DNA from 3 places in the Aquitalea sp. S1-19 genome. Region 3 is predicted to be linked to each of the others. Evidence: predicted binding sites of a transcription regulator. Region 3 holds the regulator's gene; each other region holds the start of a gene.
The links. The regulator FNR, encoded in region 3, switches genes on or off when oxygen is low (the NO sensors DNR and NnrR bind a similar motif). The targets are predictions, from matches to a motif close to TTGATNNNNATCAA.
Positions count from the first base shown of each region.

Region 1 (9,819 bases), on a different contig from region 3:
CAGCCAGCGCCTGGTTGAGAACAAGATCGAAGCGGTAATCAAGGGGCGGGAAAAGAATCTTTACAGCATCTACAAGAAAATGCAGGAGAAAAACCTGTCGTTTTCCGAGGTGCTGGATATCTACGGTTTCCGTGTGGTAGTCAATGATATTCCCAGCTGTTATCTGAGTTTGGGTGCGCTGCATAGTCTGTACAAGCCTTTGCCGGGCAAGTTCAAGGACTATATCGCGATTCCCAAGGGTAATGGCTATCAAAGTCTGCATACCACCTTGTTCGGCCCTTATGGTACGCCGGTTGAGATGCAGATCCGTACCCGCGAGATGAATGCGGTCGCCGAGGCGGGCATCGCTTCGCACTGGATGTATAAGAGTGGTGACGGCAGTCTGGATACGGCGCACCAGCGTACGCACCAATGGCTGCAGAGCATCCTTGATATCCAGGCCGAGAGTGACGATGCGATCGAGTTTTTCGAGCATATCAAGATCGATCTGTTTCCGGACGAGGTGTACGTATTCACCCCCAAGGGCAAGATTTTGGTGCTGTCGCAGGGCTCGACTCCGGTCGATTTTGCCTATGCAGTACATACCGATGTGGGGCATCGCTGTATCGCGGCACGTGTCAACCACGCACTGGTGCCGTTGCGTACGGTATTGAGAAACGGAGATAGCGTCGAGGTGATCACCTCGACCCAGGCCAAGCCAAATCCTTCGTGGCTGAATTTTGTCGCCAGCGGCCGAGCCCGCTCGTGCATACGCAGTTATTTAAAGAGCTTGCAGACCACCGAAGCATCGCTGCTGGGTGAGCGCCTGCTTAAGCAGGCACTGGGAGCTCTGGTGATGACGCCGCTGGCTGACGTTGATGCGCTGCAGGGCGAGTATATGGCGCTGTATGGCGATAATCTGGGCTCGTTCCGCGAGGTGCTGGCGGAGGTCGGGGTGGGTAAGTTGCTGCCTATCGCCGTAGCGAGGCGTCTGGTTGAGCTTGCCGGGCGCAAGTCCGGCGAGTTGGTGCGTGTGTCGGCCATTGCCATTCGTGGCAATGAGAGTGGCACGATACAGCTGGCTACGTGTTGCAGCCCTATTCCGGGTGATGAAATTGTCGGTGCGATTGCCAAGGGGCAGGGGCTGATTATCCATCGCAGCCTGTGTGCCAATATCCGGCGTTTCGATCAGGATAAATTACTGGAAGTAACCTGGGATACGCAGCGGGATCGCATGTTTGCGGTGACGGTCAGCGTGCTGGCGCGCAATGAACGCGGCACTCTAGCCGATATCGCATCGGCAATCTCCGGCGCTGCTGCCAATATCGAAAGCGTAGACACGCAGGATGGCTCGGCGGGTGAGGGGTATATCCATATCCATTTCCGCCTGCAGGTGGGTGATCTGGTTCATCTTGACCGGGTTCTTGCTGCCGTGGGGCAGTTAGGCAGCGTGATTAGTGCTAAGCGCGGGTGACGCGCCTGCTGTACCGTAATAACACCAGGCACGGATAGGCCTCGACTTTTTGCTGCGAGTCCGGTATAAGTTTCAGCCCTGCGTGAAGCCCGCACTTTCGAGTACGTGCTGCCGATGGCCGAGGCCGACCCGGCATCTACGCTGGCCGCGTTTTGTTTCGACCAATTGCAACACCATTTCTCCTAGTGAGGGGGTGATTTTTTCAGTCGTTTGTCGTGCATGGTGCACTCAAATGACGAACTTCGGAATCCAGGACTTTATCAAAAAGGATTCCGTTGCTAAAATACCGGTTTTATCAAGCATTTAGCTTACCCAAGATTTTAAGGATCCCTGTCGATGCCGACTGTTCGCGTAAAAGAGAATGAACCGTTTGAAGTAGCAATGCGCCGTTTCAAGCGCTCCGTAGAAAAAACCGGTCTGCTGACCGAACTGCGTGCGCGCGAGTTCTACGAAAAGCCAACCACCGAGCGCAAGCGTAAAGCTGCTGCTGCTGTGAAGCGCCACTACAAGCGCATCCGTAGCCAACAGCTGCCACCAAAGATGTTCTAAGCTTTACGTACGGTTGATTTACAGGACCGCAGGCTTTGTCTGCGGTTTTGCCTTTTGTAGTTCCGCATTTCTGCGGCCGGCTTCATGTCGGCCGCTGTCTCTTCTGAAAGCACGATATGAGCCTGAAATCACGTATCACTGACGACATGAAGACGGCCATGAAGGCCAGAGATGCCGTGCGTTTGTCCGCCATTCGCTTGTTGATGGCTGCGATCAAGCAGAAGGAAGTCGATGAGCGTATCGAGTTGGACGACGCAGCCATCGTGGCGGTGGTCGACAAGATGCTCAAGCAGCGCCGCGACTCGGTAACGCAATACGAGGCGGGTGGCCGTCAGGACCTGGCGGAGCAGGAAAAGGCCGAGATGGTCGTGCTGGCCGATTATCTGCCACAGCAGTTGAGCGTTGCTGAAATCAATGCACTGATTGAAGCTGCAGTTGAGAGCAGCGGTGCTGCCGGCATGCAGGATATGGGCAAGGTTATGGCGCTATTGCGTCCGCAACTGGCTGGCCGTGCCGATATGGCCGCCGTGTCGGCTCTGATCAAGGCCCGCCTTGCTGCTTAAGGTGCGCGGATGATCCCGCAGGATTTTATCGATCAGCTGCTGACCCGCGTCGACATTGTTGACGTGGTGGATCGTTATGTCCCGCTGAAAAAAGCGGGGCAGAATTACCTGGCGTGCTGTCCGTTCCATAAGGAAAAATCTCCCTCTTTTACGGTTAGCCCGTCCAAGCAGTTCTATCATTGCTTTGGGTGTGGCATGCATGGCTCGGCCATCGGCTTTGTCATGGAGTATCAGGGGCTGGGTTTTGTCGATGCGGTGCGCGTGCTGGCCGATAGTGTGTCCATGCCGGTGCCGGACGTGCGGCATGCAGATCCGCAGGCAGAGCAAGCAGCGCGTGCGCGTCGTTTGTCGCTTGAAGAAATCCTTGCCGCTGCTGCGGTTTATTTCAAGCAGCAGTTGAAATCTTCGCCTGCTGCCGTCAGTTACCTTAAGGGGCGAGGTTTGTCCGGCGAAATTGCCGCGCGCTTTGCCTTGGGCTATGCGCCCGATGCCTGGCAAAATCTGGCCGCGATTGTGCCTGATTACCAGGATGAATATCTGGTCGAAGCGGGGCTGGTGATCGCAGGTGATGAAGGTAAGCGTTACGACCGCTTCCGCGGTCGGGTGATGTTTCCCATCCGTAACCAGCGTGGCGTCATCATCGGTTTCGGTGGGCGGGTGCTGGGTCAGGGCGAGCCCAAATACCTGAACTCGCCGGAGACGCCGCTGTTCGAGAAGGGGCGCGAGCTTTACGGTCTGTATGAGGCGCGCCAGGCGATACGCGAGCACAACCGCGTGCTGGTGGTCGAAGGCTATATGGATGTAGTGGCGCTGGCGCAGTATGGCGTGGCTTATGCGGTCGCGACACTGGGCACGGCAACGACTGGCGAGCATGTGCGCAAGTTGCTCAAACACGCCGATCAGGTCGTGTTCTGCTTTGATGGCGACAAAGCCGGACAGAAGGCGGCTTGGCGGGCGTTGGAAAACAGTTTGCCGTTCCTGGTCGACGGCAAGTCTTTGAGTTTTCTGTTTTTGCCGGAGGCGCATGATCCGGACTCGTATATCCGCGAGTACGGCACCGAGGCGTTCGAGCGCCAGCTTAGCGAAGCCAGTGTGCCCTTGTCAGGTTATCTGACGCGCGAGCTGACGCGGCGGGTTGATATGTCCACCCCGGAGGGGCGGGCCGATCTGGTCAAGCAAGCCATGCCTTTGCTGACGCAGATTACGGCGCCGGCCTTGGGTTTCATTATCCGCAAGCGTCTGGCCGAACTGGTGGGTGTGGAGGTCGACGAATTCGATATGATGACCGGCCAGCGCAAGGCACCAGCGCGTGGCCGGCGCGAATACCGTTTGCCGCGCCAATCGGCGCAGCCGGATGTGATGTCCACCGTTCGGCGTCTGATCAAGTGGCTGGTGATGAATCCGGCTTGGGCCAATGAAGTCGAGGTGCGTGATAGTCTGCCCTTGTCGGGTGATATAGCCTGTCTGGCGGCCTTGATCGAGCGGGCGCAGGCTTGTGTCAGCACACCGACTAGTGCGCAATTGGCCGAGAATTTTCGTGGTACATCGTTTGAATCGCAGATTGACTCTGTGTTGCAGGCATCGTTGCGGGACCCGGCAGAACTTGCCAATCCGGACGAGTTTGATCTGGATATGTTCAAGAGCGGCTTCTCCAGAATGATGGATGCATGTGATGACGCGCTATACCGGCAATTGTCGGTGCGCGGGCTTGAGCATCTGAGTGATGAAGATAAACGTTTGTTGCAGGAACTGATGCGCCGCATGGCGGCGCGGGCGGTACACAATCCGTTGAAATAACGGGCTGTGATATACTCAATTGTTTTTTTCGGCTTTTTTTCAAGCAGGAAACGAAATGGCGGCTTCCCCCAAAATCGATAAAGATGTGCAGGACAACCAGGACAATCCTCAGTTGAGCCTGGAAGAGCAGCGCAAGCGCTTGCGCCAGCTGATTGCGCTGGGCAAGGAGCGTGGCTACCTCACATTCGCTGAAATCAATGACCATCTGCCGGAAGACGTGTCCGACGCCGAGCAGATCGAAAATATCATCGTCATGATCGGTGGTCTGGGTATCCGGGTGACCGAAGAGGCGCCGGATGCTGATACCCTGCTGATGACCGATGCACCGGCAGCGGTCACCGACGAGGATGCGGTTGAAGAAGCTGAGGCCGCCTTGTCGTCGGTTGATGCCGAGTTCGGTCGCACCACCGACCCTGTACGCATGTATATGCGTGAAATGGGTACGGTTGAGTTGCTGACCCGCGAGGGCGAAATCGAAATCGCCAAGCGGATCGAAGACGGCCTCAAGTACATGATCCAGTCCATCTCGGCATGCCCCGGCACGATTGCCGAAGTGCTGGCGCTGATGGACAAGGTCGAGTGTGAAGAGATGCGCATCGACGAAGTTGTTGATGGCTTTATCGATCCGAATGCCAGCGTTGAGGCAGAGACCGAATTTTCCGAGCCGGAAGACGACGAAATGCCGGATGATGACGAGCCGGAAGAGGAAGACGAAGAGGCCGACGCTGAAAGCATCAATGCCGCTAACCTGCTTGCGCTCAAATTGCAGGCGATCGAATTCTTTGCCGATGTGCGCGTGCAATATGCCGGCTTGACCGCCGCGCTGCAGAAATCCGATGCCAAGGCCGCCCAGGCTTGTCAGCAGCAGATCACCGATGCCTTTATGCAGGTGCGTTTTGCTACGCGCCAGATTGAAAGCCTGTGTGACTCCCTGCGCTCGCTGGTCGCTGAAGTGCGTTCGCATGAACGTGAAATTCAGGATATCTGCGTGCAGCGTGTGCGTATGGACCGTAGCCACTTCATCAAGAGCTTCCCTGGTAACGAAATCAATGTTGACTGGGTGGTGAAGGAAATCGAATCCGGCAAGGCCTGGTCCGAAACTTTGGAGCGCTTCAAGCACGCGATTATCGAGCGTCAGACCCGTCTGGCCGATGTCCAGTTGCGCGCCGTGCTGACCATTCCGGCGCTGAAGGAAATCAACCGCCAGATGGCAGCGGGGGAGAAGAAGGCGCGTCTGGCTAAGCGCGAGATGATCGAAGCCAACTTGCGTCTGGTGATTTCGATCGCCAAAAAGTATACCAACCGCGGTCTGCAATTCCTCGACCTGATTCAGGAAGGCAATATCGGCCTGATGAAGGCGGTGGACAAGTTTGAATACCGTCGCGGTTACAAGTTCTCGACCTATGCAACTTGGTGGATTCGTCAGGCGATTACCCGTTCGATTGCCGACCAGGCGCGTACGATCCGCATTCCTGTGCATATGATCGAAACCATCAACAAGATGAATCGTATCAGCCGCCAGATCTTGCAGGAAACCGGGCACGAGCCGGATCCGGCCGAACTGGCCGAGCGCATGGAAATGCCGGAAGAGAAGATCCGCAAGATCATGAAGATCTCCAAGGAGCCGATCTCGATGGAAACGCCTATCGGTGACGATGACGATTCTCATCTGGGCGACTTCATTGAGGATGCGGTGACTATCACCCCTTCGGATGCGGCGATGTATTCCAGTTTGCGTGAGGCGACCAAGGAGGTTCTCGAGTCGCTGACGCCACGCGAAGCCAAAGTCCTGCGTATGCGTTTCGGTATCGACATGAATACTGACCATACGTTGGAAGAGGTGGGCAAGCAGTTTGATGTGACACGCGAGCGTATCCGTCAGATTGAAGCCAAGGCATTGCGCAAGCTGCGCCATCCGACCCGTTCCGAGCGGCTGAAGAGCTTTCTCGATAACGAGCCAAATGGTCAGTAAGTAAGCTGCATTTACCGGAAATTCTGGTATAATCGCTTGCGATCGGGCCTTTAGCTCAGTTGGTTAGAGCAGAGGACTCATAATCCTTTGGTCATCGGTTCAAGTCCGATAGGGCCCACCAGAAATTTGAATAGCAAAATCAGGGGTTTGCAGCTTAGGCTGCAAACCCCTTTTGCTTTTTCGCTTAGCTGAGGTGTGGTCATGCGATGTGTGGTCTGTGCTTGCTTGTGGCTTGGTGCGGGTCGCTTGGCGCGAAAGCCTTGCAGGAGAGGCGGGGAATAGGTGTAAGGCGCATCACCTCCGCGCCAGCGCGTGGAGGTGATGGTTTAAAGCTTAGGAGGTAGCCGGGTTCAGTTTGTCGGCCTGTTTCTGCGTGGTCGCTGCAGGCGTGCTTAGCGTATGGCGCTCTAGCATAAAGGCCAGCAAGGCAACGCCGATGCCGCCGCCAACGATATTGCCCAGTGTTGCCGGCAGCATGTTGTGCATGATGTCGGCGAACGACAGTGCTTCGGGTGCATGGGCGACGACCAGACTAAAGAGTGCCATATTGGCGATGCTGTGTTCGAAGCCGGAGAAGAAGAAGGCGAATACCAGCAGGAACACCAAAGCGATTTTGGCCATCTCGTTTTCCAGTTTCATCGGCAGCCAGACGGCCAGGCAGATGATCCAGTTACACAACACCCCTTTCCAGAAAATCTTCATAAACGGCGCGCCGGTTTTGACGGCTGCAATCTGGCTGGCCACATGGTCGGCAGGGTAGTCACCCAGGCCGCCGGTCTGCATCCATACCAAAGTAAACAGCAAGATGCCGGCCAAGTTGCCGAAGTAGACCGTACTCCAACTCGCCAGCATTTCGCCGCTGCTGACGCGACCGGTCAGTTTGCCCAAGGTCATGTACATCACATTGCTGGTAAACAGTTCGGTCTTGGAGACAATGATGGCAACCAGTGCCGTGCCGAAGAAGGCGGAGTAGGCGATGGCGTAGTAAGGCGAGCCATTGCTGTGAAACAACTGGCCCAGTCGCATGCTGACGGCGAGGACGAGGGCAATCAGTGCACCGGCAAAGGCAGCAGAAAGAAAATAGCGGGCAGTAGCGGTGCGTAGAACCGTGCGTTTGGCACTGGCTTGCTGGGCGACATAGTCGAGAGAGTAGGTATGGCTCATGGTGTTATCGGTGAGTGGTTTAGTTGTTTCGGGTTTTATGACGTTTTGAAAACCCGTTTTGCGTTTTCGAAACTGTTTTTAGCCTGATTCGTTCGCGGCTTGATGCTTGTTGTCTTTTTTCAGTCAGAGTCAGACTGGTGTTTGACGTTACTTTTGTATTAAAATCCTTTCCTATCAATGAGTAACGTCAAAATATAAATTTTACCAGCCGCTATTTTCGTTGCGTGGAGAAATTTGTTTTTGACGTAGATCAAGTAATCGCTTTCGTTTTCGACTTAATATGTATTCAATTTGTTACATATCATGTTCGAAGATGAACTAGGAGACGCAAAAGATGGACGCTGCAAACAAGGAAATGCTGGCTGTTGACCCATGGAGAGAGTTCGTTGCCGGTGATTGGCAGGCACGCGTGGATGTGCGCGACTTTATCCAGAACAACATCACCCCTTACGAGGGCGATGCAGCCTTTCTGGCCGGCGCCACCGCGCGTACCCAAGGCATCTGGGACACGCTGTCCGTACTGCTGAAAGAAGAGCGCGCCCGTGGCGTGCTGGATGTATCTGCTGATCGTGGCGCCAGCATTACCGCACACGATGCCGGTTATATCGATGAAAAGAATGAACTGATCGTCGGTCTGCAGACTGATGCGCCACTCAAGCGCGCCATCATGCCTAACGGCGGCCTGCGCATGGTTGAAAATGGTCTGGAAGCCTTTGGCTTCAAGATCGATCCTATGGTCAAAGAGATCTGGGAAAAGTACCGCAAGAGCCATAACCAGGGTGTGTTCGATGCCTACACGCCGGCTATTCTGGCTGCACGCAAGTCCGGCGTGATTACCGGTCTGCCGGATGCTTACGGCCGTGGCCGTATCATCGGTGACTACCGCCGTGTTGCCTTGTATGGCGTCGACTTCCTGATGGCCGAGCGCAAGAAGGACTGGATGGCAATCAAGCCGCCGATGACCGACGACGTGATCCGTCTGCGTGAAGAGTGCTCCGAGCAGTACCGCGCGCTGAACGAACTCAAAGTCATGGCTGCCAAGTACGGCTACGATATCGCCCGTCCTGCCGCGACGGCGCGTGAAGCGATCCAGTGGACCTACTTCGCCTATCTGGCCGCAGTGAAAGAGCAGAACGGTGCCGCGATGAGCTTCGGCCGCGTGTCGACCTTCCTCGATATCTTTATCGAGCGCGATATCAAGGCCGGCGTACTGAATGAAGAGCAGGCGCAGGAGATGATCGACGATCTGGTGATCAAGCTGCGTATCGTGCGCTTCCTGCGCACTCCGGACTACGATGCACTGTTCTCGGGTGATCCGACCTGGGTGACCGAGTCCATCGCCGGTATGGGTCTGGATGGCCGTACCCTGGTGACCAAGAACAGCTTCCGTTTCCTGAATACCCTGTACAACCTGGGCCCGGCACCCGAGCCTAACCTGACCGTATTGTGGTCGACTCAGTTGCCACGTGGCTTCAAGGACTTCGCCGCCAAAGTGTCTATCGACACCTCGGCCATTCAGTATGAAAACGACGATCTGATGCGTCCGAAGTGGGGCGACGACTACGGTATCGCCTGCTGTGTATCGGCGATGGCCATCGGTAAGCAGATGCAGTTCTTCGGTGCCCGTGCCAACCTGGGCAAGACCCTGTTGTACGCGATCAACGGCGGTGTGGACGAGAAGAGCGGTGCAACCGTGGCCCGTGGTTTCGAGCCTATCACCAGCGACGTACTCGACTACGACGAAGTGATGGCCAAGTTCCTGCCAATGATGGACTGGGTGGTCGAGACTTACGTCGATGCGCTGAATACCATCCACTACATGCATGACAAGTACTCGTACGAGCGTATCGAGATGGCGCTGCACGACCGCGATATCCTGCGCACCATGGCTTGCGGTATTGCTGGCTTGTCGGTGGCTGCTGACTCCTTGTCCGCGATCAAGCACGCCAAGGTTCACGTGATCCGTAATGAAGACGGCCTGGCTGTCGATTACAAGATCGAAGGCGAATACCCGGCTTACGGCAACAATGATGACCGTGCCGACAGCATCGCAGTATGGCTGACCGAAACCTTTATGGAGAAGATTAAGGCCCAGCCTCACTTCTACCGTAATGCGACCCCGACCCAGTCGGTACTGACCATCACCTCCAATGTGGTGTACGGCAAGAAGACCGGTAACACGCCATGCGGTCGCCGTTCGGGCGAGCCGTTCTCGCCGGGTGCCAACCCGATGAACGGCCGTGATGTGAAGGGCTTTGTTGCTTCCGGTGCTTCGGTTGCTAAGATTCCTTATAGCGCGGCACTGGATGGTATCAGCTGGA
Region 1 covers NZ_RJTZ01000078.1:5,423-15,241, forward strand. The annotation lists gene EGI20_RS12215 (RelA/SpoT family protein) at 1-1,453, shown strand, start outside; gene rpsU (30S ribosomal protein S21) at 1,790-2,002, shown strand; gene EGI20_RS12225 (GatB/YqeY domain-containing protein) at 2,119-2,565, shown strand; gene dnaG (DNA primase) at 2,575-4,362, shown strand; gene rpoD (RNA polymerase sigma factor RpoD) at 4,418-6,334, shown strand; tRNA gene EGI20_RS12240 (tRNA-Ile) at 6,379-6,455, shown strand; gene EGI20_RS12245 (formate/nitrite transporter family protein) at 6,668-7,498, opposite strand; gene pflB (formate C-acetyltransferase) at 7,833-9,819, shown strand, end outside.
Region 1: pflB (formate C-acetyltransferase) is a predicted target of FNR. The motif match lies at 7,739-7,752, and genes of this name have one in related genera.

Region 2 (9,819 bases), on a different contig from region 3:
CGACCCGGACAATTTTTCCAGCCAGCATGTGCTGTGGCAGTTCACCGACCCTGACCTCGGCTACAGCTATGGCCAGCCACAAATCACACGCCTGAATAATGGCGACTGGGCGGCGGTGTTCGGCAGCGGCTACGACAGCGCCAGGTCGGCACTGTTTGTCGTGCGCCTGAGCGACGGCAAACTGCTGCAAAAGATCCTGCTGGGCCAGGATCAGGGGCTGGCCGGCATCACCCTCTACGATCAGGACAAGGATGGCGTGACCGATGCCGCTTACGCCGGCGATCTGGCAGGGCAACTGTGGAAATTCGACCTGTCGGCCAGCACACCGGCTGCCTGGAAAACCGCCAATCAGGGCAAGCCGCTATTTATCACCCCGCCAGGGCAAGCCATCACCACCGCGCCGCTGATAGGCCCGCATCCGCAAGGCAATGGCAATATGGTCTACTTCGGCAGCGGCCGTTATCTGGGGCCATCCGATATCAACGATCAGGCGGTTCAGGCCTTCTACGCGGTGCAGGACAAGGGTAGCGACAATGGCATCATCCTGGGCGCGGCCCAGTTGCAGACGCAAACGCTGGAAGAAGAAATCACCCAGGGCGGCGCCGTGCTGCGCAAGACCAGCAGCCATAGCGTCGACTGGAGCCGCCAATACGGCTGGCTGCTAAGCCTGAGCCGCAACAGCGGCGAGCGGGTGATCACCACCCCGCTGCTCAATCATGGCCGCATCCTGTTTACCACCATGCTGCCCTCCACCGACCCCTGTGTACCCGGCGGTGACGGCTGGCTGATGGCGCTGCGCGCCGACAGCGGCGGACGCACGCTGGATTCCACCTTCGATCTCAATGGTGACGGCGTGATCGACAGCAAGGACAAGATAGGCGGCAATAGCGCCAGCGGCATCCGGCTTGCCGTCGGCATCCCCACCGCACCGACCTTTGTCGAAAATCCGGCCACCCCGGGTCTGGCGCCAGTCTATGTGAGCGGCACCGCCGGCAAGATCGAGCTGATCAATATCGGTGTGCCGCTACCGCCGCCGACCGGCCAACTGAAGCTCAAACGCATCTACTGGAAGCAGATACTGTGAAACCACGCACACCGCAACAGACCGGCTTTACCCTGATCGAACTGATGATCACCGTCGCCATCATCGGCATCATCGCGGCAGTCGCCCTGCCTTCCTACCAGCGCTATGTCGCACGCGCGGCGCGCACCGATGCGGGCGCCGTACTGCAGCAAAACGCGCAGCAGCTGGAGCGCAACCGCACGCTCAGCAACAGCTATGCCCTTACACCGGCCGGGGATGACTACACCATCCCGCCCGAACTGGCACAATCGCCACGCGACGTTCCCGCCAGCCAGGCACGCTACCTGATCGAACTTAAGAGCGATGGCCGCAGCTATATCCTCAAAGCCGTACCACGCGCTGCGGGTGCCATGGCCGGCGACGAATGCGGCACGCTGACGCTCAACCATTTCGGGCAAAAAGCCATGGAAAACGCCCACTCGCAAGTGGGCGTGGCGGGGTGCTGGGGATAATAGAGAGAATCCTACGCAAAGGGGCAAGGTGAATAACTGTCCGGTGCTAACAATCTCACTGCGCCCACTGCCCGCCACTCACGCTTCCTCCTCGGGCTCCGCTTTGCGTCAAAGTCTGGTTGCCATCACTACGCTGGGAACGAGCTGTATCAGGCGTTGCAGTAATCGTAAAAGTATTGCCATTAGCGCAAATTGTAGCTATGGCATAGTCGGCACTATTTGGATCAGCAACACCGCAAGCATTCCCTGCCGCATTCAAATAACTACCATTCACGCTATGGAAACGTTCTAATGCCTGAGCATGCGCCACCAACTGTCGCTGTACATCAATGCGGCGGCTTTTGACCACATGTGCAGTGTAGGATGGGTAAGCGATAGCTGCCAAAATGCCGATGATAGCAACGGTAATCATCACCTCAACAAGAGTAAAACCATACGGATGTACATAAAGGGGACGGGCTTTCATGCTCAGTACTCCATGCTCAGGCAGGACAGACAAAAGTAATGGTCTGGATCAATACGGTTGTACGGATATCTCGTCCGACCCCCCGTCCCATCACGCTGTAAGCTATACAGTCGGTTTTATCTGCAGGACGGAAATTATTGGGAAGCTGGCGTATCAGATAGCGGCCACGTGCATCTGTACTAGGCTCAGAGTTTGCCACGATAAAATCCGCATTAGAAGGGAGTGCGACACCATTCCATACTGCATTAGGGCCATTAGCTGTTCTACAACCGGTCAGGCAAATTTCGGCATTCGCCTGCAAGAAGCGCTGACCTTGTCGCACAGCCAACTCTGCAAGCTGTTTGGCACTAGCCCTGTCCATTTGGTTGCCCGCCATACGCTCCCCCATAATGGAGCTACGGCTGGCATTAAGTACCAGTACAGTCACCGCCAGCAAAATAATCAGGGTTACTACCAGTACATAACCCCGCTGCCTAGATTGAACATAAGTCATGGTTTAGCGGTTCTTTAGCAGAATGGTGGTACGGTACAGCCGATACAACCGTTGGTCATTTTGACTACCCGCAATATCGGCACCAGCACAATTTGTCACAGCAGCCCGTTTAACTACCGAACTATCAGTCGTGGCAGTACGCAGTACGAAGCAGGCTTTGACAGTACGGATATTGAGTTGAGCCGCGGCACCAACTGCAGGCACCTGATAATTATCGGCAATACAGTCGCCACGCCGATTGCCCCCCACCATATCACCACAACCAAAAGCAGGGTCGGTAGCCGGGCCTGTATCCACACCATAACTGAGATTGAAATCTACCAGTTCAACCCCCTGCCCACCAACCACTGGTGCAATCCATGGTATGGCAGCACCACCCGCTGTACAGGTCAACATATTGTTGGCAGCCGCAATAGTTAGATTGTGATTGCCAGCCACGGCAGTATTACCACTGCAGTTCAACATATTATTGTCCTGCTGAGTAAAGGCTACTGTTAGCGAAGCCGCAGAATTGGCAGTAACGGGGTTAACGAGACCAGCCGAAGTTACAGGGTGGAAGCCAGCCTGTGACACAATACGCTGTAGCATAGACATCGCAAAACGCCCTTCCTCGCTCAGAACATTTTGCATCTGTTGCAAACGCGAGGTCTGCCGTGAATTGAGATAAAGCTCGCTGACCGCCAAAAGTGCTAGCAAGGAAATACCCAACGCCACCATAAACTCGATCAGACTAAAGCCTTGGCTACACCGCTTTTGCATCATTCGATCACCACGGTGTAGTTGCTATCAAGACCGGCAGCATGATCATCACGCCAACTGATGGTCAGGGTGTAACGCAAAAAACCCGTGCTAGCGCCCGTGACGGCAGCCAATGCGAAGCGCCCTTGGGGCAGCTGATTTTGCAGCATCCGATTCCACTCAGCCATTTCAGCGACGACAAGGTACGTGCTGCGCCCATTCACCTGGGCAGCACAAGCCGGAGGCGTACTACTCAAACTTGCCGTAGTACATTGGGAAAAGTCGGGGGGGGTAGGGAGAGGCATATCACTAGCCGCATCGTCATCCAGCAGGAAAGGCGTGCGGTTGGCACGAATACGCTCAGCCAGATCATTGGCTAAATCTGCTGCAATAGTTCGCTGATAGGCACTCTGGTTATACATCAGGGTGCGTGACTGCAGCGATGCCAACCCCAAAAGCCCAAGCGCGATAATAAATAGCGACACCATCACCTCAATCATGGAAAGGCCGGTCTGCCGTTTATGCTGAGTCATATTATCTCACTGTGGACTAAGGGCAAGCTGTGGCATCCAGCTGCCGGCCAATACGCCCGGATAAGAACACATTCACGGTCCTTTGTGTGCCACCTGCCGCGCATAAAGACAAAGAAATGGCCTGTGGTGTGCTACCTTGGCTCCGATTAAAAACAACCGCCACGGGCTGTACGCCCGCAATAGCCGCAGGTGTGACCGAGACACCGGTGCTGACACTAACACGCTGTAAAATCGTCCCGGCAGGATCCATTACACCCCAGCCCCGCGCCCAATCAGCGGCGCTGGCGGAACAGGCGTTACCACTGTCAGGGTTACTCATCGGACAGACCGTTACATTCACCCGCTGCCTGATGGCTTCGGTTCGGGCCAATTGCAATGACGATGCCAATAAGTCGGTTTGTGAGGATAGCCGGGCTTCGCGCAAAAACTGACTCATATTAGGCACGGCAATTGCCGCCATAACGGCCAGTATCGCCAGTACAATGACCAACTCCACCAAGGTCACGCCGGTCTCCCCGCCAGAACCCCGCGCAAGCACCGAGACTTGCATCACAACACTTCCCACCAGAGCGTGGTTTCTATTTTGGCTCCCTGCGCCCCTTTATTGAGTTCTTCCTCATGGACTTTATCCCTGCCGACCTGGGGGACAAAAAGCTGGCCCTCACCATTGGAAAGAGGCCTGGCCATCGCATTACCAGCACTGGTGCCCGCGGCAGCATTGCCAGTGTAAACCGCCATGGCATTAGCCTCCTGCAAAGCCACTGAGTTGCCGACATCCCCCAAAGCAGTACCGGCATTCGCTGGTGCTGTATAGGTGTAACCGTTTTTCTGCAGGAACGTCAGCTCGGTAGGTATCCCTGACAGGCTGAAGCCACTGATGTAGCTCTTGCCCGAGGAGAAATCCACCATATCCGCAGCGCTGGATTTCTTGTCGCCGGTCAGGTCGATAAAACTGTAGTCCCTGCCTTTTGCACCAGCCCTATTTTTGACCACCCCGCCTGTCAATGGGTTGACTCCCATGATCCACCCCCTGCCACCGGGCAGACACTTCTCGCTGGCAAGCGGAACCCCGGTGCCAAACAGCAATTTATCCAGTAACAAAAGTGGCGATGTAATCAGGCGCTCGGAGCTTTCCGGCAAGTCGAGATACCAGCCACGCTTAAGTTCGGCAGGATCGGTCAGGTCAATCGTGTTATTGCTTAACTGCCGATAAGTCACCACCATGCCAGTGGCGGAGGTTTTATCCAAGGTATCGGTCACACTCTGCATTTGCAGCGCTGACTTGCTGACTGTTATTGGTGCTGTATCCATTTTGTCGAGTACGGCATAAAAACTTTGCTGACTGGTATCGCTCCGGTCTGCATCCGTCTGCAGCTTGCCGGTACCGAACAGCACCAGATTGCCAATAGGCGTGCTATCGGTTTTGCTGTTTACTGCCAATACGGCCGGACGCATCACAATAGGCTGGTTCGTACCAGCATCAAACAAAGGTGTGGTTTCGACCTTGAAATCAGCGGGTGCTGCACCGGTCAGGTCAAAGCGCCACAACTTGCCACTCATGTCCCCTGCGTAGACATAGTCAAGTACACCATCTTGACCAAAATCGACTCCAGCAGGTGAGGACAGCCCCCCCTTGCTAGGCACCGTAATTTTTTGCAATACTGCACCATTGTCGGCATTGACAATAAACAAGGCTGAAGTATCTGTAGCAATACCCGCGCTATTTTTGTAACCATTGCTCAGGATAACGGCGGGGATGGCCGTGTTGTTTCCGTTGCGCACGTTGTAAATCAAAGGAGAACCAAAGGTATGCCCCATGTCGATATCCTGCCGACTATTGCGCTCCCAGCGCACCGCAGCAGCAGTATTAAACTGTGCAGAATCTGATGCATCGAGTGCAAAATAGCCCCGTCCACCTTGGGCCAAACCAGAGACCAACAACGTTTTCCAAGCACTGCCGATGCGTACATCGGCCTGACGAGCATAGCCATTAACAAACCAGTTATGCGGTGTACCAGTTGATAGTCCGTAATTAGCTTTGGTCAAATCACTCAGATTTTCATATACAGCGGCCGGGACGTACCCCATCAACTCCTGCATACTATTTCCATCAAAAGCATGCATCATGCCATCGTTGGCACCGATAAAAACCAGACTGCGCGCTGCACTTTTTGTTTTGTATGCCGCATAAGCTGGGTCACTACTGCTACCCGTAGGCTTACCCACCACAACAGGTTGCGCGCCTATCATGTCGCCCAGTAAAGACGTACGGGTACGAAAGCCCGCAATCCCTTCCTGCCCGCGAATGAAGTTGATAACATTGCGGGCCGTCTGAACATCCCCGGATGGAGGAGCCAGTGCTTGTCGCTGCCAGGCTGCTAGTTTGGCAGCATCTTTAAACTCAATGGCCGCAGTCACCGCAGATCCATCAGCCTGATGGCTGGTATAAATATTACGGTTCCCATGTGAAGGAAAAATAGCTTGAGGAACAGTGCAATCACCACTGACCCTGCCATCAGTGCCCAGCATCTTGCAACGCAACTCGCCATACCACCCCTTGGGGTTGAATACAGGTTGATATACCTTATTGCCAGCATAAGCCGCATCGATAGCAACAGCTATACCTCCAGCATTAGACGTAGATGCATTGATCTGGGAAATAGCCGCATTCAGGCTGCGGGCTAACTCTGCCTCATTATCGGCCTTGTAATAGTTACCGCCCCCCACCGCCGCCGCCGCGGGCAGTACATTATTCAAAGTGGAAAAACCAACTGTATAGGTGATCAGGTTTTGTAGCTTAAAAAGGGGATCGTCATAACTCTTACCATCGAGATCATTGCGAGTTCCTGTGATTAGGTCGGCATCGAGTGCATACTTAGCCACGTCTCGGATGGCACGGGGCCTGTTATTTTTATCACCAAACCCTGGGGTGGTAAGCCCCCCAGTCCCCTCTAAAGCATTAGGACAATTGCTCCCTTGATCAGTGCATACGCTAAAATTTACACTTTGTGCGCTTCCATCCGCGCCATAGCGGGTATAAGCCATCGTAGCCAAGCCGCTACCCGGCAACTGCTCATCGTTAGTAGCATCCCCATCGGTAATCACGATGGCAAAATTTTTCTGGCAACGATACTGGATAGGGCTGGTGTAGTTCCCGGTTTGCTTGTCATATAGGGAAGTTTCACCACGGAAATAGCGGGACACTTCCAGCAAGGCTTCACCCAAAGGAGTAGCCGTTCGGCCATTGAGCGCAGTAATTGCGGCCTTCAGCGCCGTCCTGTTACTTTCGACCCAACCATCCCGAACTGCGGCACGCAGTATCCCGCCCTCTCCCCGCTCATCGCCCCCTATACTCGTCGGCTTATCATGAAACGAGAACACGCCCCAGCGTAGCTGGGGGTTGCTGTCGATCAGATTCCTCGACACCCGCTTGGCAATATTCATCTTGCTGTTTGGAGTAGAGACTTCGGAGTCGATGATGGTACGAAACTTTTTGGTATCGTTCTTAATGCAACTGCCCCAGTTACTTGCAATATCAGAACAAAGATCCCCGCGAAGCCACTGATTGGAGCTGTCCTGCAGCATACTGGCGGAGGTATCCAGCAACAGCATGACATTGGGGGCAACCGAGGTGGAGAGCGAAGGTGGTAGTGCGGGGTAAGGACCGGCAACAGCGGCCCCAGGCAATAGACTGCTCAGAACCGCACCGCCAAGAACCAGAGAACTATTCATGAATAGTTTCATCACGCTTACCCCCTTGTTTTTATTCGCATTTAATCTACTCAGCAAGAGCCTGATTGCAGGCACTTGTCAGCATTTGCAATTGAACTGCGATAATTTTTTGAATTGTATATTCTTTTGATTTTAAAAATTCATTTGGCAATTACAAAATTGGCAAATATACCAAAAACACAACACCACTCTAATTTAGGGCGTGCTTAACTCGCCCTCCACCTGCCTCCCCCTTGACCCAGAACAAGTCGCATCCCCGCCCATGCTGTTACCGTGGGCGGGTTTATGATTACGCCTGTTTCGCATGCCTAAGCTACCCGAACTGGTCTGCCCTGCCGGCAGCCTGCCCGCCCTCAAGACCGCCATCGACCACGGTGCCGACGCGGTGTATATGGGGCTCAAGAATGAAACCAATGCCCGCAACTTCGCCGGGCTGAATTTTGACGAAAAATCCGCCACGGCCGGTATCCGCTACGCCCACGACAAGGGGCGCAAGGTGCTGATGGCGATCAACACCTTTGCCCAAGGCGTGGATATCTCGCGCTGGCAGCGCGCCGTCGATCAGGCGGCCGATCTGGGGGTCGATGCGGTGATTCTGGCCGACCTCGGTCTGATGGATTACGCCAGCCGCCGCCACCCGAACCTGCGCCTGCATATGTCGGTGCAAAGCTCGGCCACCAATTACGAGGCGGTCAATCTTGCGCGCGATCTGTTCGGCGTGCAGCGCGCAGTCTTGCCGCGCGTGCTGACGCTGGATCAGGTCGGCCATGTGATCCGCCATACCGATGTGGAAATCGAAGTCTTCGGCTTCGGCAGCCTGTGCGTGATGGTGGAAGGGCGCTGCCTGCTGTCCAGCTACGCCACCGGCGAGTCGCCCAATACCCACGGTGTCTGCTCTCCGGCCAAGTTCGTGCGCTGGGAGCAAAACGGCACCACCACCAGCGCCCGCCTGAACGATATCCTGATCGACCAGTACGGCCAGAACGAGCCGGCCGGCTACCCGACGCTGTGCAAGGGCCGCTTCGAAGTGCAAGGCGACACCTATTACGCGCTGGAAGAGCCGACCAGCCTGAACGTGCTGGAGATGCTGCCGCAAATCATCGATATCGGCGTATCGGCCATCAAGGTTGAAGGCCGCCAGCGCAGCCCGGCTTATGTGGCACAGGTCACCAAGACGCTGCGCGAAGCCATCGATACGGCTGGGCGCGAGATGCAGCGCTTTTCGGTGAAGCCTGCATGGCAGGCGGCGCTTGGCAAGCTGGCCGAGGGCCAGCAGCAGACGCTGGGCGCTTACAACCGGCCATGGAAATAATCAGATGACCGCACTTAATCTCAAGCTCACCCTCGGCCCCATCCTGTTTTTCTGGTCGCGCGCCGAGGTATTCAAGTTTTATGAAGAAGCGGCCGGCTGGCCGCTGGACACGATTTATCTGGGCGAAGCGGTGTGCTCGCGCCGCCAGCAACTGCGTAGCAGCGACTGGATTACGCTGGCGCACCAGCTGGCCGATGCCGGCAAAGATGTGGTGCTCAGTTGCCAGGCACTGCTGGAGAGCGAATCCGACCTCAAGCGCCTGCGCAAGCTGGTGGACAACGGCCGCGTGCGCCTTGAAGTCAACGATCTGGGCGCCGCCAAGTTGGCACGCGAATCCGGCATCCCCTTTGTCGCCGGCACCCATATGAATGTCTACAACAGCAGCACGCTGGCGCTGATGCAGCGCTTGGGCGCGTATCGCTGGCTGCCGCCGGTGGAGATGGATCGCAGCACGCTGGCCGCTATTCTGGCCACCCGGCCCGAACTTGAAACCGAGGTGTTTGCCTGGGGCCGCCTGCCGCTGGCATTCTCGGCACGCTGCTTTACCGCGCGCCACTACAACCTGAAGAAAGACGACTGCCAGTTCAAATGCCTGGACTACCCGGACGGACTGCAGCTTGCCACCCGCGAGGGCGCCGGCTTTCTCACCATCAACGGCATCCAGACCATGTCCGACGGTTGCCATGCCCTGCTGCCGCACTTGGCCGAAATGGACGCGATGGGGGTGACGGCGGTACGCGTCAGCCCGCAGTCGGCCCACACAGCCCTTTAGCGCCGTCATCGCCGGCACGCAAAGTGCAAACGCCGCCATGGAGAGCCTGAAAGGCAAACACGCCGGGGAAGCCGTTGATGGCTACTGGTGCGGACCCGCCGGCATTATCAATACAGGAGACACCTTGCATGCGAGTGCCTGACATCACCCTGCCGCCTATTATCGCCAGCATCGCCGGCAAGCTGCCGGCCACCCCGCCGACGCTGGCGCTAGTGACCGCACTGAACCAACTGGTGA
Region 2 covers NZ_RJTZ01000036.1:111-9,929, reverse strand. The annotation lists gene EGI20_RS07435 (pilus assembly protein) at 1-1,084, shown strand, start outside; gene EGI20_RS07430 (type IV pilin protein) at 1,129-1,536, shown strand; gene EGI20_RS07425 (type IV pilin protein) at 1,592-2,002, opposite strand; gene EGI20_RS07420 (pilus assembly PilX family protein) at 2,019-2,495, opposite strand; gene EGI20_RS07415 (PilW family protein) at 2,499-3,257, opposite strand; gene pilV (type IV pilus modification protein PilV) at 3,254-3,766, opposite strand; gene EGI20_RS07405 (GspH/FimT family pseudopilin) at 3,783-4,271, opposite strand; gene EGI20_RS07400 (pilus assembly protein) at 4,316-7,498, opposite strand; gene ubiU (ubiquinone anaerobic biosynthesis protein UbiU) at 7,803-8,810, shown strand; gene EGI20_RS07390 (U32 family peptidase) at 8,815-9,582, shown strand; partial or broken gene EGI20_RS07385 (ubiquinone anaerobic biosynthesis accessory factor UbiT) at 9,711-9,819, shown strand, end outside.
Region 2: ubiU (ubiquinone anaerobic biosynthesis protein UbiU) is a predicted target of FNR. The motif match lies at 7,732-7,745, and genes of this name have one in related genera.

Region 3 (9,819 bases):
CCTTGCGGCCATTTTCGGTCAGTGCACCAACACCGCCGCCAATCACGGCACCACCAATGGCACCCTTGATGCCGTTGCCGCTCAGCAGACCGACACCGGCACCAAGGATGGCTGCATTCTTGGTACGATCACTGCGCTTATAAGCGTGAGCAGAAGCAGGAACGGCCAGTGCGGCCACGGTCGCAGCCAGCACGATGGTGCGAATAAAAGCCTTACTCATGTCGCAAACCCTCCGAAATTCATTGGTGCGCATTCTAAAACAGCCATTGCTTATTTAACAATGCCCTGTGCGAAAGCACACATCACGACTTAAAAGCGTTCGGGCAAGGGCTTGGCAATGACGATCCCGCCCTCTTCATTCAGCTGGATATAACCGCCGGTACGCAGCGCCTTGAGCATGCGGTTGACCATCTCCCGGCTCAGTCCTATACGCTCCCCCAGTTCACGCTGGGTCAAATGCAAACCCGGCGCAGCCGGGTGCGCTTGCGCATGCTGCTCCAGCGCTTCCAGCACCCGCTTGAGCCGGCTATAGCCATCCGGTTCGGACAGCATGGAAACAAAATTCAGCAAATGGTGCACGGCATGAGTCATCAATTCGGCAATCGAGCGCCAGGCCTGTGGCTTGGCATCCAGCGCCTGCACCAAAACATCCAGCGGCAGGCTAAAACCACGCGTGTCGCGTAGCGCCTGTACCGCCACGCCGAAAGGTCGCGGCTCGAACAAGGCATGCAAACCGATAATGTCGCCGGGCACAATATAACCGTAGCAGAAGGGGCGGCCCGCACGTTTGCCCGGCGTATAAGCCGTCATCAGCCCGTGAGTGACAAACAACACCTCATGTACGGTTTGCTGTATGGAAATAATGTCGCTGCCTGCAGCAAACGCCACCGCACGCCCTTGTGACAGCAAGGCCCGGCGCTCTTCGGCGGGCCACTGAGCAAAAAGCGGAAACAGCAACGATATCTCCATAGGGATTCCGCTTGTCCCTTCAACACTACAGTCCATCAACATACCCGTTACTTCTCCTGCAAACATTACTGCACAGTCTAGACTACCAAAATGACAGGAGGAATTAAGCATGCTGGCAGACGAACGCGCATTTCAAGCCCTGATCGATACTGTACAGGGCGCTCTGGTGCTGGTAACGCCGGCTGATGGCAAAATATTTGCCGCCAACCAGCTAGCCGCCATCTTACTGGGTATCCCGCGTGCTGACCTCATCGGTCAGCCGTTTTTCGGCCATCTGGCCGATCCGGGCGATGAAGCAAGCTTAATGGCCCGTCTCGCGCAGCAAGGCATGCTGTACAACGAAGAACTGGTCCTCAAGGCCAAAGGCGGCCATCAGTTCAGCGCCCAATTATCATTACGGGAAGTCGATTTTCTGCGTCCGGTTCTGGCCATCAGCTTTTCCGACCGCAGTGAAACCCTGATGATGGGCCGCCTGCTGGAAAGCGAACGGCAGGTCTGCGAACGCGTGCTCAAGCTAGCCAAGGAGCTCAAGCATGAGCCGCGCATCACCGATGCCGATGATTACCTCAGTGGCGTACTTGGCATGCCGGCACTTTTGTCCGGGCTGGCCCATGAAGTCGGCCGCGCCAACCGTTACGGCCATTCACTGTCTGCGCTGCTGATTTCCATTGAAGGCATACCCAGCTTCAATCATGAGCTGGATAGCGATACCGCAGGCTATATACGCCGCATGACCGGCAGCTTGTGCATGCAAAGCGCCCGTGACTGCGACCTGATTGCCCGGCGCGAAGATGGCTGTCTGCTGCTGGTTTTGCCCTATACCCAGATGCAAGGTGCGACCCGCGCCGCACGGCGTCTGATCGCCAGCCTGAGCCACCAACAATTTCAGGTCGCCGGTGAAAACCGCTCGGCCGCCGCCTGTGTCGGCTTGTCATCCTTACGCAAGGGCGAAAGCTCACACAAACACCTGCTCTCCCGCCTTGATCTTGCCCTGACACGCTCCCGTGCCCAAGGCATCAATACACTGGCACGCCAGCCCTGAGTTCTGGCGGAAACAAAAGCAAACGGCCGGTCAAACCGGCCGTTTTCCATGGCAGACGCAGATCAGGCCGTAATCTGTGGCAAACGGGCCAGGGCCGCAGCAATCGCCTCCTGCGGATACTCGTAGTCCTCGAGCGCACCGCTCAAATACTTGTCGTAACTTGCCATATCGAAGTGGCCATGGCCTGACAGATTGAAGAACAGCGTTTTCTCTTCGCCGCTTTCCTTGCAGCGCAAAGCCTCATCGATACAGGCGCGGATGGCATGGCAAGACTCGGGAGCCGGAATAAGTCCCTCGGCGCGGGCAAAAGCAACGCCCGCCTCAAAGGTCGCCAGCTGCGGCACGGAAACAGCCTCGATCAGCCCCTCATGGAAAAGCTGGGACACCAGACTGCTGGCGCCATGATAACGCAAGCCCCCGGCATGGATGGATGGCGGCATAAAGTCATGCCCCAACGTGTACTGCTTCATCAGCGGCGTCAGGCCGACCGAATCGCCAAAATCATAAGCATAATGGCCACGGGTCAGGCTGGGGCAAGAGCTGGGCTCCACCGCCACCAGACGAACCTGCTTGCGCCCTGCCGCATTGTCGGCAAAGAACGGGAAAGCCACGCCGCCAAAGTTGGAGCCGCCCCCGCAAGGCGCAAAAATCATGTCGGGCCAGGTGCCGGCCAGTTCGAACTGCTTGCGCGCCTCCAGCCCGATCACGGTCTGGTGCAGCAAGACATGGTTCAAGGCCGAACCCAGCGCATAGTGCGTATCCGGGCGGCTGGCTGCCTCTTCGACCGCCTCGGCAATCGCCAGCCCCAAGGAGCCGGGATTGTCAGGATTCTCGGCCAATGCTGCGCGGCCGGCCGTGGTCAGGCTGCTCGGGCTGGCCAGCACCTCGCCGCCCCAGGTCTGCATCATCGAGCGGCGGAACGGCTTTTGCTGGTAGCTGACATTGACCATATAGATACGGACATCAATACCAAACATCTCGCCGGCCAGCGACAAGGAGCTCCCCCATTGCCCGGCGCCGGTTTCGGTGGTCAGCCGGGTAATGCCCTCTTGCTTGTTGTAATACGCCTGCGGGATGGCCGAGTTCAGCTTGTGCGACCCGGCCGGACTTGCGCCCTCGTACTTGAAAAATATCTTGGCCGGCGTACCCAATGCCTCTTCCAACCGGCGCGCGCGCACCAAGGCGGTCGGACGCCACAGACGGTACAGCTCGCGGACTTCTTGCGGAATTTCGATCCAGCGCTCACGGCTGACCTCCTGTTCGATCAATGCCTGCGGAAAAATCGCAGACAGCGCGTCAGGGGTGAGCGGCTGGCCATCTGGGCCCAGCACCGGCTCGGGTGGCCTTGGCATATCGGCCACCACGTTGTACCAGTGGGTCGGAATCTCGTTATCGGGAAGCAGGAACTTGGTCTGTAGCATGGGCGGTATCCTCGTCAGTCTAAAAGCGGTGCAGGCAAATCACATCATGGGCAAAGCCCGGCAGATGGAAAAGGCAGCAAGTCATGGGAAAAATCCGGTAAAAGCACCAAACCAGACTACATGACATTCAACTTTCAGTGCAAGCCGCCAGCGTCTTGCTCAAAGGCTGGACAAAAAAAACCGCCGGACTCAAAAGCCGGCGGCAGACATCAGGCATGACACCCGTCAGATGGTCTTGGAGTAACGCGCCTGCGTCTTGCGCTCGCGCAAATGGCGGTCGAACACCATGGCGATATTGCGGATCAGGAAACGTCCGCGCGGCTCGACCATAATGAAATCGCCATCGAAACTCAGCAGTCCCAACTGCTGCAAAGTCTCCAGCTGCGGCAGTTCGGCGGCAAAATACTCACGGAAATTAATGCCGTAAACCTCTTCTATCGCCGACACCGACAGCGAGAAGCGGCACATCAGCGCCTGGATAATGGCACGGCGCAGGATATCATCGCTGTCCAGCATATAGCCGCGCATCACCGGCAAATGCCCGCCGTCCAGTGCTGCGTAATACTGCTCGATATCCTTCTCGCTCTGCACAAAGCTGGCCCTCACCTTGCCGATAGAGGACACGCCAAGGCCTATCATGTCGCAATCGGCGTGAGTGGAATAGCCCTGGAAATTGCGCTGCAAACGCCCTTCGGCCAGAGCGCGCGACAAGTCATCCTCAGGCTTGGCAAAGTGGTCCATGCCAATAAACACATAGCCGGCATCAGCCAGTTGTTTGACCGAGCTTTGCAGGATATCCAGCTTGGCCGCAGCCGAGGGCAGCTCGGCTTCATTGATACGGCGCTGCGGCATAAACACGGTCGGCAGATGCGCATAGTTATAAAGCGCCACCCGATCCGGCGAAATAGCAATCACCTTGGCCAAAGTCGCCGCCACCGAGGCCGGCGTTTGTAGCGGCAGGCCGTAGATCAGATCCACGCTCACCGATTTGAAGCCGGCTTCGCGCGCCGCCGCAATCACCGCCAGCGTTTCTTCCTCGCTTTGCACGCGGTTCACCGCCTGCTGCACGGCAGGGTCGAAATCCTGAATACCGACGCTCATACGGTTAAAGCCCAGCGCCGCCAGTTTGAAGACCGTCTCGCGCCCGACCTTGCGCGGATCGATCTCGATCGAATACTCGCCTTCAGGCTTGAAGTCGAAATGCGCCTTGAGCATGCCCATCAGCCGCTCCAGCTGCGCATCCGACAAAAAGGTCGGCGTGCCGCCACCGAAGTGCAGCTGCACCAGTTGCTCGCGACCGCCCATGGCGGCAGTGACCAGCTTGATTTCCTTTTCCAGGTAATCGAGATAGAGATCGGCGCGCGCTTTATCCTTGGTAATGATCTTGTTACAGCCGCAGTAGTAGCAAACGGTGTTACAAAACGGAATATGCACGTATAATGATATGGCTTTGCGGTTGGCACCGATGCGGCGCTGACTCAACACGCGCAGATAATCCGCTTCGCCAAAAGCCGGACCAAAACGATCCGCCGTCGGGTAGGAGGTATATCTGGGGCCGGAGCCGTCAAGTTGTTCTATTAGCTTGCGGTCGAACTCGAAACGGGATGGCGAAAAAATTTGGGCGGCGCTCATAATGTCCGATACCGGTGGTCAATCTATTGGCAGAGTGGTAAATTCGCACAGCTATGTCTACCCCGCTTTGACAAGCGTCAAGCTTCTCCTGAAAGAGCATTGAATCTTACGTATGCCAGAACAGAACAACAGTCATCTGCACGCCCTCAAGGTTTCCTGCTCTAACTGCACGTTGCGTGAACTGTGCCTACCTGTCGGGCTGAACCGCGACGAGCTTGCCCAGCTGGATGCCGTGATCCGTCAAAGCCGGCGCCTCAAGCGCGGCGAGTACATGTTCCGCAGCGGTGAAGCATTCAAATCGCTGTTTGCCATACGTACCGGCTTTTTCAAGACCTGCATGTCCAGCCAGGATGGTCGTGAACAAGTCACCGGCTTTCACATGTCGGGGGAGCTCTTGGGTATGGATGGCATTTCGGCCAATGTCCACGGCTGTGACGCGATAGCGCTGGAAGACAGCGAAGTTTGCGAGCTGCCATTTACCCGCATGCAAAGCCTGAGCCGCGACAGTCCCAGCCTGCAGCATCATTTCTATCGCCTGATGAGCCGCGAGATCGTACGCGACCAGAGCATTATGCTGTTACTGGGCAATATGAAAGCCGACGAACGTCTGGCGGCATTCTTGCTGAATGTCTCCTCGCGTCTGGCTACCCGTGGCTTTGCCGCCAACGACTTTATCCTGCGCATGAGTCGCGAAGAAATCGGCAGCTTCCTCGGTCTTAAGCTGGAGACGGTCAGCCGTACCTTGTCCAAATTCCAGCAGCAAGGCTGGATCAAGGTCGACCACAAGCATATCCAGCTATACCAGACCGATGAGCTGAAGAACCTGATCTCGGGCTGCATCCACGCGCAAAGCCATTAAGTGATGGCTTTGCCTGATTAAAGGCAAGCCATCACCGCCCCCCAGCTCATACCCGCGCCAGTAATGCGTCCAGTCGCGCGGCATCCGGCCAGGAAGCCGGCATCACAAAACCGCGCGCCACTTCGCCCCAGACCCCGTCGCTGTCCTGCTTAAGCTCGGCCAGCAGTTGCGGTGACGCTACCATTTGCAAGTGCTGGCGCAATCCGGCCTCATCCTGCGTATCTTCTTCCTGTACCTGTGCAGGAGCCAGCCAGCGCTCGCGCGCCAGATGCACCCAGCGCGTAGCGGCATGCGTGCGCGGCCAGGCTTCATCCAGCGGCGCACACCAGCCCCGCGTCAGCCCCGCATCCAGCGGCACAAAATCTGGCGGATAGAAAAACCAGCCCGCCAGCAACAGTTCGCGCCGGCAAGCGGAAAAATCGGCAGGCAACAGCCCCTGTGCACAAGCATGATCCGACAACGCCAGTTGCTGCGTGAGTTTATGCGCTTTGAGCGGCCAGGCATCATTCAGCCCCGGCCCTATCAATACGCTCCCCGCCTGCGGCGCTTGCAAATAGAACTTGCTGGCAGTCTCCAGATGCCAGGGTTCGCCGTTCACACGCAACAAAAAATCAAACTCACCCAGCGTCAGCCCCGCCTGATCACGCAAGGCCAGGCCATGCGCGACCACCTCGATATGCGGCCGCAAGTGAAACCAGAACAACAAAAGCTGCTCGGCATAATGCCCCAGACGCAAACGCGGACTCGCCGCCAGACAAGAGAGTAAGGCTGCAGGATCCCTATCCAGCTCAGCCAGACAGGCCAGACCCTCTGCCCCCAGCAGGCGGGCACGCGGGCAAGGCGGGCCGAAATGCACCGGAGGCGGTGCACACAGCAAAAAAGCCAGATCGCGCACTTCCGGATGCGCGTAAGGCAGGTGCAAGGAACTAGCTGCGTTCGATCTTGCCATGCTCGGCCGCCACCCGCTCGATCTGCTTGCAAAAACCGCGCAGGATATCGATTTCATCGCGCTCAAGGCCGGCACGGCCAAACAGGGTGCGCATGCGCCGCATCAAGCGCTCGCTATTGCGGCGGCGGAAGTAGCCGATATCGTCCATCGCCTGCGCCAGATGGCCGCACAAACCTTCCACCTCGTCCAGTGTCGCCGGCTCGCCTGCGGGTTTGAGATAGTCCATCTCGAAACCGCTGTGACTGAACAGCTCGTAACACATCACCTGCACCGCCATGGCCAGATTCAGCGAGAAATAATCCGGGTTGCCGGCAATGGTCACCAGCCGGTTGCACTGCTCGACTTCGCCTATCGACAGACCGAAGGTTTCATTACCGAACACCAGCGCGACCTGCTCGCCGGCCTGCGCACGCGCCACCAGTTCCGGCGTCGCCTCGCGCGGCACCGCCAAAGGCGTCGTCAGTTCGCGCCGACGGCTGGTCAATGCACAGGCTACGGTCACACCGCTCAGCGCCTCGGCCAGAGATGCAACCACGGTGGCCTGCTCCAGTACATCGACGGCACCGGAAGCCAGCGTATCCGCCTCGGGGCTGGGAAAGACTTTGGGTTCAACCAGATAGAGCCGGGTCAGGCCCATGGTTTTCATGGCGCGTGCGGCCGAGCCGATATTGCCCGGGTGGCTGGTACGGGTCAGAACGACCCGAATGTTCTTCAAAAAATCAGGGACTTGGGGTTTATTCATCAGCTGTTTACGAGTAGAATGCCGGCCATTATGAAACCCCGCGCAATGCGTCGGGGTTTTTTGTTCCTTAACCGAAATTGTTAGTGGCAGGCACGGCGCGCGTTGGTGAGCCGCGTGCCTGTTGCGTCCAGATTGTAGAGGCCGTCCATGCAAATGCATCCGATGCTAAATATCGCGGTAAAAGCTGCCCGCCGTGCAGGTAGCGTGATTCAGCGCGCATCGCACAATATCGACATCATCCGCGTCGAGAAAAAGAGTGCAAACGACTTCGTGACCGACGTGGATCGTGCCGCCGAGCAGGCCATTATCGACGTCATTCTCGAGGCTTATCCGTCGCACGCCATTCTAGCAGAAGAGTCCGGTGCCAAAGGCATGGGCGCCTCCGAATACGAGTGGATCATCGACCCGATCGACGGCACCACCAACTTTCTGCACGGCCACTCGCAATACGCCATTTCCATCGCGCTGGCCCACAAGGGTCAGGTCATCGAGGCCGTTGTTTACGACCCTAGCCGCAACGACCTTTACACTGCCAGCCGCGGCGTAGGCGCCTTCCTCAACGAGCGCCGCATCCGCGTCTCCAAGCGCATTCAGATGAACGAATGCCTGATCGCCACCGGTTTCCCGGTCGTGGACCAGAGCATGATCGACACCTACCTTGCCATTCTGAAAGATGTCATCGCCAAGAGTGCCGGTGCCCGTCGTGAAGGCGCAGCCTCGCTTGACCTGTGTAATGTGGCTTGCGGCCGCATGGACGGCTTCTTCGAATTCAACCTCAAGCCGTGGGACATCGCGGCAGGCAGCCTGATCGTACAGGAAGCCGGCGGCATCGTGACCGATATGAAGGGCGAGCAGACCTGGCTGGAAAGCGGCGACATCGTTGCCGCCAGCCCTAAGGTCTTGGCGCAGCTTCTGCACATCATCGCACCGCATGTAGCCTGAAGCGCGCATGCCGGATGACGGTATTGCCGGCTTGACGTAAAATCAGCACGCCCAACGCCCCGCCAGTCGGGGCGTTGTCGTCTTTGTCACCCCTAGCCCAGAAGACCAGCATGAGCGCAGCCCACACCCCGATGATGCAGCAATATCCAAGTCTACACACCAATAAAGTCTAAATCACTTGCCTGGCAAGGACTGCAGCACTGTTTGTGGTTACGGTTTTAAACACTTTTGTCCTGATTTTGTCCTGAAATTTCTGAAAAATCTGATATATCCGATATATTATTCATACATAAACATCAAATTGATCGTGCTTTTTAAACGCAAAACATAAAAATCACAGCCTCACCTCTTCCATCCCAGCAATCGCCAGAGAGCGTCGACCACCACCACCCCCAGCGTAAATGTACACCCCAGAAACAGACTGCCAACGGCAATCTCTTGCCAGTGAGGCCAGAATAGCCAGCAAGCAGTCAGCACGAATGGCGAGACGCCGATCAGGTAGAAGAGCAGTCTCAGTCGCATAGAAAGTGTAGGCACGTCACACTCCTCACTGAAGATAAATTCATTTCACATAACCGCAGATTGGGTGAACGGCGGTAATTTGTTAAGCTGCGCAGATAGAACTTCAAATTTACCTGTCTGCGTGCCTTATGACCCTACCTGCTTCTGCTACCCCGCTTCAAAACCTACTTAGATCTTTCCGTGAGGCTGCCGTTTCCGAACGCGAAAAAGGCACTTACTTCGAAGAGTTGTTCGTCTGCTACCTGCGCAACGAGCCGACCTACCGTGACCTGTACAGCGAGGTGTGGACCTACGCCGACTGGGCTGCGTTGCAAGGGTTGCCTAAGAAGGATACGGGGATTGATCTGGTGGCCAAGACCGCCGGCACTGACGAGATCCACGCCATCCAGTGCAAATTCTACGCTGAAGATTACAAGGTTCAGAAATCCGATATCGACAGTTTCTTTACCGCCTCGGGCAAGAAGCCGTTTACCCGCCGCATTATCGTTACCACGACTAATCATTGGGGCGACAACGCCGAAGACGCATTACTGAACCAGCAACCGCCGGTCAACAAAATCGACCTGCAGGCGCTGGAGGACAGCCAGATCGACTGGAGCCAGTATCACGCCCATTCTGCACCAGTGATCAAGCCCAAGAAACAGCTGCGTGACCATCAGCAGCGTGCACTCAAGTGCACCGAGATAGGTCTGGCCAGTGCGGATCGCGGCAAGCTGATTATGGCCTGCGGCACCGGCAAGA
Region 3 covers NZ_RJTZ01000046.1:4,120-13,938, forward strand. The annotation lists gene EGI20_RS08695 (YMGG-like glycine zipper-containing protein) at 1-220, opposite strand, end outside; gene EGI20_RS08700 (Crp/Fnr family transcriptional regulator) at 310-969, opposite strand; gene EGI20_RS08705 (GGDEF domain-containing protein) at 1,079-2,011, shown strand; gene EGI20_RS08710 (TrpB-like pyridoxal phosphate-dependent enzyme) at 2,074-3,432, opposite strand; gene EGI20_RS08715 (hypothetical protein) at 3,431-3,556, shown strand; gene hemN (oxygen-independent coproporphyrinogen III oxidase) at 3,658-5,064, opposite strand; gene fnr (fumarate/nitrate reduction transcriptional regulator Fnr) at 5,177-5,923, shown strand; gene EGI20_RS08730 (DUF1853 family protein) at 5,970-6,872, opposite strand; gene EGI20_RS08735 (RNA methyltransferase) at 6,850-7,614, opposite strand; gene EGI20_RS08740 (inositol monophosphatase family protein) at 7,768-8,556, shown strand; gene EGI20_RS08745 (hypothetical protein) at 8,899-9,093, opposite strand; gene EGI20_RS08750 (DEAD/DEAH box helicase) at 9,207-9,819, shown strand, end outside.